2 regions of the Brevibacillus humidisoli genome follow, and region 2 is predicted to be linked to the other one. Evidence: predicted binding sites of a transcription regulator. Region 2 holds the regulator's gene; the other holds the start of a gene.
The links. The regulator LexA, encoded in region 2, represses DNA repair genes until DNA is damaged. The targets are predictions, from matches to a motif close to CGAACATATGTTCG.
Positions count from the first base shown of each region.

Region 1 (6,189 bases), 1.2 Mb from region 2:
ATAGCCGATCGATCTGTCCAACAGTTGTACGAGGTACCACGTATTGGCGGAGAGCATCGGGTAGATGTCATTGCTCTCTACCGAGCCGAGGTAAGGAATCGGACTGCCCCAGACCTCTCTGCCGTCTGCCGTTATGCCGCCTGCGTTGGAGTAATAGAGTGACTCAGCTAACTCCCCCTGGTAACGGATGACCACGCCAGCGGTCTCATTGACAGCTCGACGGATGTCGTCCGCCTCTCGTCCGTAACCGTAGTAGGCCTGTTCATGTACAGTATCCGACAAGTGGGCCACTCCGTATTTGCTGCCTTGGCCAAGTGCTCTGGTGCGAGCTAGAACAGCCTGCGTTTTGAGCGCTTCGATCGGCCAGCCAGTCTCCATCTCTGAACCGACGACACCGTACAGGTACTGTTCCAACGGCAGCTCATTCACTACAGTTAGGTGTCCATTATATTCCGACATCTCGATCATCCCGCGATACTGTCGGGCTGCCCGTTCTTCTACCGTGATCAGCGGCGGCTCACCACCTCTGGGTGCGGCTATCAGCTTGGCGGCAGGTGAAAAGGAATAACGGGGAATCGTGGTTGCCTCCGTTCCGTCAGCAACCACGTCTTGTTCCAGAACTACGTAGGCCTGATTGTCCGGTTTTTGATAGGAAAAACTGGGATACAGCGCGGAAGCGGTGGCAACCAGTTCGTTCCGCTTTGCCTCTGATACTTCATCGCCTACCCACACCTCGTAGGAAGGGCTTTCACCTTGCAGCACAATCACGGTATGAGCAGGGATGCCGGACGTTTCAAATGCCCGTTCCCAATCCCTCGCCTCCTGGAGGGTTCCAAACGCCCCTGCTTCCAGGCGATAAGGCCCGGAGATCTTGGGAGCCGTTCCTGTCGTATTCCCAATCTTTTCTGCTTGATTGATCGCTTGTTCGTATGTACGAAAGGAACCGCTGACTACTTGATACATGTTCCTTCCGCCGAGCGGCTGCACCTGAATAGAAGCATCCAGCTTCTGTTGGCTCAGCTGCTGCGCCACCTGCTGGGCTTCTACCAGCCGCTCCGTCTCAACTGCGATTACGCTGAACCGATCCAGACTGAATCGTGCCTGCCGGACATCGCCGACCGGCAGCAAAGCAGCACCCTTATCACCTGTCATACGGATAGCAAGACCACTGTCGCTGCCTAATGTCACAGATGGTACAACACCTCTGTATCCTGTACCTGTGTCGACAAAGAGGGCGACACGGATATTTTCTCCTGCCGCGAGTGCAGCCTGTCCCATCCAGGAAAAGGCCAGACAGACAGCGCCAGCGATCTGCACGGCTTTTTTCCCAACCGATCGTATGTTCATCCCGGTTCGTTCCTTTCTTTGTTGCGATTTCTGGTTGTTTCGACAAATACCGAGGGTTTTCCTCCTGATTAGCAAAAGTTGGGTCCATCGGCTGGGGGCAACGGTAAACAGTCCTCCTGCCACCGTAAGTGGATGGAGGACTGTTGGCAGAACCGCTTATTTGAACAAACGAAACAAATAGCTGCCCAAAGAGAGCAGGATGCTGATGATAATGCAGGTGACGATCGGGAAATAAAAGCGCACATTTTCTTTCTCTACCGCAATGTCTCCCGGCAGTCGCCCAAGCGGCAGAAATCTCCCGCCGAACTGCCAGATCAATCCAATCACAATCAGTACAACGCCCATCAGGATCAACAGTTTGGCTATTGGATTCACGTTCTCATCTCCCGACCAAAGTGTTGGTAAGCACTGGCAGTAGCGACACGCCCACGGGGAGTGCGCTGCAGAAAGCCGATCTGGAGGAGGTAGGGTTCACAGACGTCTTCGATCGTCTGCGCTTCCTCGCCAATCGTTGCCGCGATGGTGTCGAGCCCGACAGGCCCCCCGTTAAACTGATCGATAATACTGAGCAGCAGTTTGTGGTCCACGTGATCCAACCCAAGGGAATCCACCTGCAGGCGAATCAATGCCTCCTGAGCGATTTGCTCCGTAATCACGCCTTCGCCCTGTACCTGGGCGAAGTCGCGCACCCGCTTCAGCAGCCGGTTTGCCACACGAGGCGTCCCCCGGGAACGCTTCGCCACTTCCGCTGCTCCCCCTTCCTGGATGCCGATCTGCAGGATGTCCGCAGCCCGGCTGACGATAAACGCCAGCTCATCAACAGTGTAGTATTCCAAGCGGTTCACTACGCCAAAGCGGTCCCGGAGCGGTGAAGAGAGCAGTCCAGCTCGTGTAGTCGCCCCAATCAACGTAAACGGGGGCAACTCCAGGCGGACGCTGCGTGCACTGGGTCCCTTGCCTATGATGATGTCGAGCGCGAAATCCTCCATCGCCGGATACAGTACTTCTTCCACACTTCGATGAAGGCGGTGTATCTCGTCGATAAACAGCACATCACCTTCCTGCAGATTGGTCAGGATGGCTGCAAGATCGCCTGGCCGTTCAATCGCCGGGCCCGAGGTGGTGCGGATGTTGACGCCCAATTCATTGGCGATAATCTGGGAGAGAGTGGTCTTGCCCAGTCCTGGAGGTCCGTACAGAAGGACGTGATCCAGTGCTTCCCGACGCAGTTTGGCCGCTTCGATGAACACCTTTAGATTTTGTTTTACCTGCTGCTGGCCGATATACTCAGCGAGATAACGGGGACGCAGACTCCCCTCCATCCCCTCGTCTTCCCACTGCATATGTGTCGTTATCAAGCGGTCATCCATTTTTTATCCCCTCACTAACAGCGCCAATCCCTGTTTGATCAGCTGTTCCACACCAGCTCCGCCCTGAACATGATCCATCAGTGTCTGTCTGATCCGCTGCAGCTCCGCCTCAGTGTAGCCTAGTGCGCCGAGTGCGTCCAACGCTTCTCTCAGCGCATTCCCTGCCTCCTGCTGCTCACCGACAGCGCTCTCCGGCAAAAAGGATGCAGCAGCGGCTCCTTTCAGCTTGTCTTTCAAGTCGAGGATCATGCGCTGTGCGGTCTTCTTGCCGATCCCTGGAAAAGAGGTCAAGTACTGTACATTTTCTTGCTGAATCGCGCCCACAATCTGTTCTGGCTTGGCCGCTGCCAAGATCGCCAACGCCCCTTTGGGACCGAGACCGCTCACGTCAAGCAGCCGACGAAATAGGTCGCGTTCGTCACGAGCAGCAAATCCGTATAGGTGCAGCGCATCTTCTCGAACGTGCTGGTGTGTGTACAGCCGCTTTACCTGTCCCTGCTCGGAGATAAACGCATAAGGGTTGGGGCAGAATAGCCGGTAGCCAACTCCTCCCGCCGCCACTACGACATAATCGTTTTCTATGTAGTCTATGGTTCCTTCCACAAAATCAATCATCTGTCTGCACCGCCTGCCATCTGAGTATAGGTTCTGCTGTTGGCGTGGGTAATCGCCACCCCCAAAGCATCAGCTACATCATCCGGCTTGGGGATCTCCGGCAGGGAAAGCAGCAAGCGAACCATTTCCTGGATTTGCCGCTTTTCCGCTCCACCCCATCCCGTGACCGCCTGCTTCACCTGCATCGGTGTGTATTCGTAGACGGGAATCTGCGCCAATTCCGCAGCTAGTACGATCACTCCCCTGGCCTGGCCGACGACGAAAGCATTGGTCACATTGCGGTTAAAGTATAGCTTTTCTACGGCCATTTCATCCGGCTGATACTTCTGTAACAGGTGCTGAACCGATTCAAAGATCTGTCGCAATCGCAGCGGCACCGGCAGCCCTGCCTCGGTCTGAATACTGCCATATTGTACAGGACGCTGTTTGCTGCCCAACTGGTCAATCAGTCCAAATCCGACGATCGCAATCCCCGGATCCACTCCCAAGATGCGCATGATTCACTCTCCGCTCTCGTTACTGTACTCGTTTTTACTGTACCACAATTCGGATTAAAAGCGAACATGCATTTCCCTCATGCAACAAAACCGCCCCCAACCTGCCACCGCATGAATCCCCGGCGATGGCCGCGTACCCATCCAGGCAGCACCGCACAATAAGAAAACCCGACCCATCGGGTCAGGCTGTACGGCGCTCGCTAGTGTTTGTTCATTCCCAGTGCATCCGCTTCATCATGCTGCATATGCGCATAATCGTCGACAGCGGCTCGCATTTCATCCTGAATCCGGTTAATTCTCCGGTAATCCAGCTTGTTATGCCCCTGGTTTAACTGAACGTACAAGCGTTGGTGGAACTGGTCCTTGTAGCTTCCTCGCGGCATCGAAGACATGCCCAGACTCCTCCTTTACATGCGCCGTATGGCTACAGTATGACACAAACGACAGGTGGGTTATGTGCCCGCCGAACCCTATCGGATTTTAGAAGGTATCCACTTGGTCCGTCCACTGCTGAACTACGTCCAGATATAGAGCGTACAAAAACTTTTTCAGATTGAGCCTCACACGCGATTGCTCTTCATCCGTTTCGATTTCCCGCATCTTCTGTCGTACATCGGCAAAGTCAAAGTACCTGGTTGCATATTGTTCAAATATCGGATTGGTATAATCGGTTAGGCCCATGGAGGCAACGTTTAGCAGAGCCTGGGCAACGGCTCGGCGCACCCGTTGCTCAATTGCCTTGATCTCCTTCTCACTCGCCTCTGTGGACAGCCCCGGCTGCAGAACGGCTGCATACAGCTCTCGCAGCGGCGGCAAATGGTGTTCATCCAGTTTGTGCTCGTTGCTCACTAGATAATCGACGATTCGCGTGAGGTCTCGCGTACCGGCTTCACCAACGATTCCGAGGTCCGTCAGCGCTGCCCGTACCAGATCGGTGATAGACAACGCCGTTTTCTGCTGTCTGGTCGGCGTATCCTGCTCAATCCAGGCCAGCGACTTCCTGATCTGCCGGATCGAGGCTTCCAGTTGGATTCGCTCAATCACCTTGCGCAGCACGGCAACCACCTCTATCCGGTTGATCGGCTTCTGGATGTAGTATTCAACGCCATTCTGGTAGGCTTCACTGATCATTTCCTTATGCTCCACCTGCGAAAGCATCACAAGCTTGCCTTGGTACCCCAACTCCTTGAGGCGTCGGATAGTCTCGATACCATCCTGCTCAGGCATCAACAGATCGATCACGAGAACGTCTGGATGATGCCGCAAGACCTGGGTTTCCGCCCCGTTACCGTCCTCGGCTTCACCGACAACCGTACCCAGATCGTTATCCTCAATCAACGTGCTCAACATCCGCCTGGCCGCCAGATCGTCATCCATTACGAAAAATGTTGTCATGCCTCCCCTCCTCTCCCTCATTCACTTTTTATAAGGAGCTTCCGGGAACAATGATGCGGAACATCGCCCCTCCCATCTTGCTCTCGCCCACTTCGATCTTGCCGGAAATCTCCCGCAGTGTTGACTTCACGTGCGCCAGACCAATCCCTGTCGACGCATTGCCGGCCTGATCGTACTTTGTGGTGTAGCCTGGTTGAAAGATGAGCTCCCAGTCACGTTTCTCGATCCCCGGTCCATTGTCGCTAATCTCAAACCAGATGTCGTCGTCATATGCGAAGATATCAATCACAATCTTGCCCTCGTCCTTAAACGCCTCGACCGCATTGGCGACTATGTTGTTCAACAGCGACAGCAGCGAGTAGAACCGATTGGTCTCCCAAGGACCTTGGATGTTCACCTGGATGTCAACCTGTTTCCCCAAGTGTTCGGCATACTTCATATTCGCCTTGCTTACCAGCTTGGCGACGTCGGCCAGGGACAATCGCTCCGCCATGTTTTCCTGCCTGATCAGTTTGGACAGGCCGGCAACAATCCGCTGCGCATCTTTTTTGACCTCGTGCACTTCCTCGGCCAGACGCAGCGCTTTCGAGGCACGTGGATCTCCCGCCAGTTGCCGGTATAGCTGATAACTGTCAGCGGTAATCTGTTCCACCTCACCCATCAGCTTTTGCAGGTACAACCGCTCTTCATACAGTTCAGAGAGGATCAAGAGCAGCTTTTCCATCCGTTTCTGCTGTTCCCGGCTGACGGCGCGAAGCTGACGGATCTCCAGCATGTTGTAGACCCCTACAACCAGGTAGCTGCGCAGCACCCCGACCAACAGCAGAATCGGCGCGTCGTCGTGCAGAGAGGTTTGACGCTGTTCAATCACCATCCGCGCCAACAGCTCCACCAGATTGGAGCCGAAATCGACCAACCCTCCAATCAACCCGAGCAGCAGCGGCGCAGAGAGAAAATGTTTATAA
Region 1 covers NZ_CP087263.1:2,655,675-2,661,863, forward strand. The annotation lists gene LOK74_RS13135 (SpoIID/LytB domain-containing protein) at 1-1,347, opposite strand, end outside; gene LOK74_RS13140 (DUF2905 domain-containing protein) at 1,504-1,722, opposite strand; gene ruvB (Holliday junction branch migration DNA helicase RuvB) at 1,719-2,717, opposite strand; gene ruvA (Holliday junction branch migration protein RuvA) at 2,721-3,332, opposite strand; gene ruvC (crossover junction endodeoxyribonuclease RuvC) at 3,329-3,829, opposite strand; gene LOK74_RS13160 (hypothetical protein) at 4,030-4,221, opposite strand; gene LOK74_RS13165 (response regulator) at 4,310-5,224, opposite strand; gene LOK74_RS13170 (sensor histidine kinase) at 5,253-6,189, opposite strand, start outside.
Region 1: a site for LexA is predicted at 3,891-3,904, ahead of ruvC (crossover junction endodeoxyribonuclease RuvC). Genes of this name have one in related genera too.

Region 2 (6,189 bases):
GAGCGATCAGCAGGATTTCAAGCGCACTCAAGTCCTGTGCCTCATCAATCACCGCATGATCAAACGTAAGCTGCTTTTTTGAGCCATGCAGCAAATGCTTGAGGTAAAGCAGCGGAGCCACATCTTCCGCCTCGAGCCGTTCCTGTTCAAACAACAGACGGCAAGATTGACTCACATCACCGATCACCTCATCTTGAATATAATCTGGCACCAGTTTTCGAAGCTTCCGCGGGTCCGTAAGCAGTTCGCGGTAGGCTGCGAACACCTCAAAAGACGGCCAATCCTTAAAATAGGCATCGATCATCTGTTCCAACTTTGCTTCAAACCGGAGCAACGCCTGCTTGTCCAGATCCATTTTCAGTTCACGGATATGGGCGTAAAACTGTTTGGTCAACTGCTGCTTCAAATGTTTCCGGAGCATCACAACCCGCTCGGCCAGCGGCAGTGAACCGTATTGCTCTGTGAACAATTCACGAATATCCGCGCCGGAGACGGAAAACACCCGTTCTGTTTTTTTATACAAAAATCGTACGGGGCGAAAAGGAATTACTTCGTCAATCAAGTACCCCACATAACAATCAAGCGTGTCACGCATCGCCAAGGAGCCTTTGAAACGGAGACGGTTGCGGGTGATGTCCCTCTCTCGTTCCTGCTCTGCGCTGTGCTCAAAAAATAGCCGCAGTGTCCGCCCAGGATCGATCATGCGCCACCCTTTCGGCACTTCTGTCTTGATCTCCCGACTGGCCCACTCCAGAAATGTGGACTGCTGGACATCCTCTACTCCCAGTTCCGGCAACACTTCGGAAATGTAATTGAGGAACAAGCGGTTGGGAGCGAACACCATAAACTTTTTGGAAGAGAGCGTGTCCTGATAGTTGTAAATCAGATAGGATAAGCGGTGCAGCGCGATTGTCGTCTTCCCGCTGCCGGCCACACCCTGAACGATAACCGGACGATCTTTTTCTGCACGGATGATCTCGTTTTGCTCTGACTGAATCGTTGCAACGATGTCCTTCAGACGGCTATCGTTGGTCTGATTCAGACTGGATGCGAGAAACTCATCAATAAACCCCTCTCCCAGGAAGTCGTCAGGGCTGCCGATCTCTTTTTGGATCGTCTCCTTCAGCGCACCATCGTATATGCCGGTAATCACACCCTGTTCGATCGCAAAATTACGCTTTAAGGTCACCTCTCCACGAACAAGCTCCTTCGGTGTACGGTAACAAGCATCTGTACTCTCACCGCTATAGAACAAGCTGGCAATCGGAGCCCGCCAATCGATCACAACGGCATCCAGGCTGGTGCTATCTACAATTCCCCGTTTACCGATGTAAACCGTGTCGTGCTCTCCTGTCTCCGCCCGACTGAAGTCGACCCGCCCAAAGTACGGCTTTTCCCGAGCGGTCTCCAAATAGACCAGTTCTTTTGCTTTCTTTTGGTTGATGATCTGCTTGACATCGTCGTCTGTGGCTTCCCGGACATCTTCCCGCAGGAGCTTGATCTCCTGATCAACCACCTGAACCGTCCGCTCCAATCGCTTCTGTTCCTCCGGGTACGCGGGATGACGAATGGTCATATGGCCCTGACTCCTTTCCCGAACGATCTTGCTGGCGTACTTCCTACTTTTATAACAATTGACGTCCCAGCCACCAACCACACGAGACTGCCAATAAACCAGAACCTACGCTAGTCAGTATGTAGAGGCCCGCTCGCCAGGGCATCCCCTGCAAAAAGTACGATACCGTCTCCAGTGAAAAGGTAGAAAAGGTCGTGAACCCGCCCATCACACCGGTCGCAAGCAGCAGATACAGTTCTGGCGAGAGCCATCCTTTTTCCTTTCCCCATACGTAAACCAACCCAATCAGAAACGAACCGATCAGATTGGCCAGCCATGTTCCCAGCGGCCAACCTGGCTGATTGGCCCACAGTCCGATCAGGTAGCGCAGCACAGAACCAATCGCTCCCCCTACTGCCACCGCCAACAGAGCCATTTTCTCCACCCCTCTCGTATCATCGGTGCACCCGGCCGGTTAGCTCCTGCCGCGCTTACTGTCTTTTCCAGTCTACCGCAGCCAGGTCTCCGTTGCCAAGCACAGCGAAAAAACCCGCAAATCACTGCGGGCTTGATGATTGCTATTCTCTTTCTGCTGCTTAGTGTTTGCGCCGCTGGTCGCCCTCTTCCACATCTTCGACAAACCGGATGGAGTCCAGACTGGCCTTTAACGATGTGCGAACAGAATCGATGTACTTCCGGCGCAATGTTTGCTGTTCCTGCTTCTCCTCATCCGTCAATCCCTGCTGCTTTGATTTTTTAGCCAGTTCGTTAATTCGCCGGATTTCTGCGTCTGTAACCATTGTCTCCCCTCCCATCCCCAAGCATTGTCCCGTCATTATATCACAGAAACAGAATCGCATCGACCTGTAGATGGGAGAAGGCTAGCAGGCTAGCAACACCGTTACCTATCAAGCGGAATGATCAGATTCTGACCGGGATAGATAACAAACCCAGGCAAATCGTTGCTCGTCTTGATTGCGTCAATCAACTCATACAGATCGATACCCGCCTCTTCCTGATATTTTACGGCCAACTCCCACACGCTGTCACCCGGCTGAACGGTTACCAGCTTGTGCGAAGAATAGCCTTGTTCTTCCTCAGCGGCTGCAAAGACGAACCCTGTGAGCAAAGAAAAGAAAAGAGAACATGCTAGCAAAATCAACAGAGCCTGACCGCGCGTAATGCCGATTCTCCCCTTATGTCGGCCGCTTCTATATCTGGAGTGAACGTGATTCATACGTATCATACACCTCAACTTCTCCTAAAATGGACGAACATTCGTTTTCCAAACGTTTGTTCCTGTTGGTGTTATTGTACATGCGAACATATGTTCATGTCAACAAAAAAATCGAACTTATGTTTGTCGAACGCAAGATCCCATGGTATAATGTAGAAAAATATTGGATCGAGAGTAGAGGTGTAAGCATGACCAAGCTTTCCAGCCGGCAACAGGCAATCATGGATTTTATTCGGAAAGAGGTAAAGGACAAGGGCTACCCTCCGTCTGTACGAGAGATCGGTGAAGCCGTCGGATTAGCATCCAGCTCCACGGTTCACGGCCATCTGGCCAGATTGGAGAAAAAGGGCTTGATTCGTCGAGATCCCACCAAGCCGCGGGCAATCGAACTACTTTCCGAGGATAACCGCTATCAGCCCGATTTTGAAATGTCGGTCGTTCGCATTCCGGTAGTAGGAAAAGTTACCGCAGGACAGCCGATTACGGCCGTCGAACATGTGGAAGATTATTTTCCACTTCCAGAGAATCTCGTCTCGACAGATAATGTCTTTATGTTGCGGGTATCAGGGGACAGTATGATCGAAGCCGGCATCCTGGACGGCGATTATGTGATCGTTCGCCAGCAAAATGTGGCTAACAACGGGGACATTGTCGTAGCGATGACAGAGGAAGATGAAGCGACCGTGAAGCGGTTTTTCAAAGAAAAAACGCACGTTCGCCTTCAGCCGGAGAATGCTGCTTTGGAACCGATTATCCTGCAATCTGTCACCATCTTGGGAAAAGTGATTGGCGTCTATCGTCTGGTTCACTAGAGAAGCCCATCGGACAAGCTTCCCTTCCGCATTGAAAAAGTTGGACGCGTGACATATGTTCTACCTTTAATTGTATGAATGAAAAAACAAGCTGACACATCTGCATCCTGCAGTGTCAGCTTGTTTCTTTTTCCAGATTCCCTCCAGCACGATGGTGGTTGCCCGCTCTCTCTTCCCTGCCAAGTTCATGCTTGATGTGCAGATACTGTTCGATCTCCCGCAGCAGATAAAACAGAGAAGCTCGAGTTTCAAACTCTTCTCTCGTCTTGGGAAGCGGGGATTGCTGCAGTTCCTTGCGCATCTCGTTCAGCTTGTCCAAAAAGAGATAAGCGGTGTTTCCAGGGTGGATCGACTGGCTCAAGTGATCCAGAAAGTCAGCAATCTGCCCTCCCTGAGGCACCTGCTGATCGAGTGAAGAGACGATGGGCAGCATCCGCTCCAGCAACTCAAACTGTTTTGCCCGCATCGTGAAATACTGGTAGTATTCATCCTCCGGCTTGATCAGACGATTCTCCACGTCCTGTACCGACAAACGGATCGCCTGTTCCAGCAGCTGTACCGTTTCCAGCATCTCTCGACCATCCCAGTCGCTGCTGCCGTTGCGCAGATAATAGCAGAATTCCCGCAGCACGGTGGCAAAATTGCGCTCCACCTGTTGCTGCAGTCGCTGCAATTCCTTTTCTGCACTAGGCATGTGCAGGTTCATCAGCAGCGCTACGCCGATCCCGATTGAAAGCAGTGCCAATTCGTTGGCGATAATCGCTAGGTCGACCCGTTCCAACGAATAGATGTGCAGCAGCACGACGGCACTGGTGACAAAACCTTCGTTCACTTTCAGACGAACGATCAGCGGGATGAAGACAAGCAGCAAAAGTCCGAACGTATAAGGGTGATAGCCCAGCCCCTCAAAAAAGAGAACCCCGATCACCAATCCCAACAAACAGGCAAACAGACGGTGAATCGCCGTGACGATCGACTTTTTCCTTGTCACCTGCACACACAATATGGTGATAATTCCTGCGGCTGCGTAAAACGTCAATCCTGCTTGCTGAGCAATAAAAATGGACAATGCCGTCCCGACTGCCGTCTTGATCGTTCTGTATCCTATCTTCAACGAGCTTCCTTCCTTTTTGCGATGATCAGTTTACACCATGACGGTGTCGAGACACGCCGCTTGGCTCCACCTATTGTCATTTTCTCCGACTATCCACCAGGTTTCAAGCCTGAACTGATCCAGTCACATCGTCCCTCTTCTGCGATGTGAAGAAGCGGGTGACAACGGGCACCCTGCTATCTCAACTTGTTCGTCTGTGGCGTCAGAGACAGAATTGATCTTGATCGTCGGTCATCATCGGCCAAAACACTACAATGCCAGGAAAAACCAAGCGATCATCGCAAGCTGAATCGCGATTTTGACTACGGTACTGCCGAGAAAAGCAATCAGTGTCCCCACCGCCACTTTCAGCGCGCTGTCCAGTTTCTTTTTCTCCAGTCCGATCTCGACTGCCAGAACGAGCAAAAACGGCAGAATCAGCATCCCGAACGGCGGAAAAACGAGCAGACCAAGCAGCAGACCCACAACGGCGGCGAATGAAGACCACTTCGAACCACCGTACTTCTTTACAAAATACAGGTTGGTCAGCAGATCTGCGCCAAACAGCATGATACTTAGCACGACCATCCCCCACCAAAAGGAAGCAGGCAGGCCCATGCCTGGGTCGGCGACGAAAAAGTGATAAAGCAAAAACCCGGCCCACAAAAACACGGTGTCCGGCAGAACTGGCAGAAAGATACCGGCAATGCTAAGAACGAAGAGAGCGACGATTACGATCCACAAAAAAATCTCCATCTGGCTTCCTCCTCGGAAAAACATTCGATCCGTTACGTGTAAGTGTGGTACTCTCTTATCTTACGTAAACCAAGTGGGGAAAGTTTCATCCTACGAAGATTCTTCCCCCTGTCGCACGGGATCATCTTGTCGTTTTTCTGCGGCGAACCATCGTGATAAAGCACAAGACGGCACCAAGATCTGCGACAGCAATCACGACCCCCATCGGGATGGCCGTATCGCTTCCCCCTAGGCCCACTAGTGGAGCCGCGAGTCCACCAGCAATGAACGACATCAGCCCCAGCAGCGCCGATGCACTGCCTGCCGACTGCCCCTGATTCTGCATCGCCAGCGAAAACGTAGTGGTGCTGACAATCCCTACACTGGATACGACCAAAAACAGCGGCGGCAGAATCGTATACAGCCCACCTCCCGACAAAATCATGATCAGCAGCCCGGTAGCACCCAGCGCCGCAATGACAAGACCGCTGATGAGCAGTTTGGTCTCATCCACTCGACCCGCCAACCTACCCGTCAACTGGCTGGCGATAATGATGCCAAGTCCATTGATCGCAAAGAACAAACTATACAGTTGGGGCGATGCTCCGAAGAGATTTTGAATGACGAATGGCGAACCGGATATATAGGCAAACATCGCCGCGATGACCAGTCCCTGTGAGCACGCATACCCCATGAACACCCGGTCTCGCAGCAGGCTGCGGAAGGTGTTCAGCGTGTTCTTGATTCCCCCTTTTGA
Region 2 covers NZ_CP087263.1:1,427,808-1,433,996, reverse strand. The annotation lists gene LOK74_RS07130 (HelD family protein) at 1-1,576, opposite strand, end outside; gene crcB (fluoride efflux transporter CrcB) at 1,626-1,991, opposite strand; gene LOK74_RS07120 (DUF896 domain-containing protein) at 2,152-2,355, opposite strand; gene yneA (cell division suppressor protein YneA) at 2,457-2,801, opposite strand; gene lexA (transcriptional repressor LexA) at 2,981-3,604, shown strand; gene LOK74_RS07105 (aromatic acid exporter family protein) at 3,720-4,718, opposite strand; gene LOK74_RS07100 (DUF456 domain-containing protein) at 4,968-5,453, opposite strand; gene LOK74_RS07095 (multidrug effflux MFS transporter) at 5,575-6,189, opposite strand, start outside.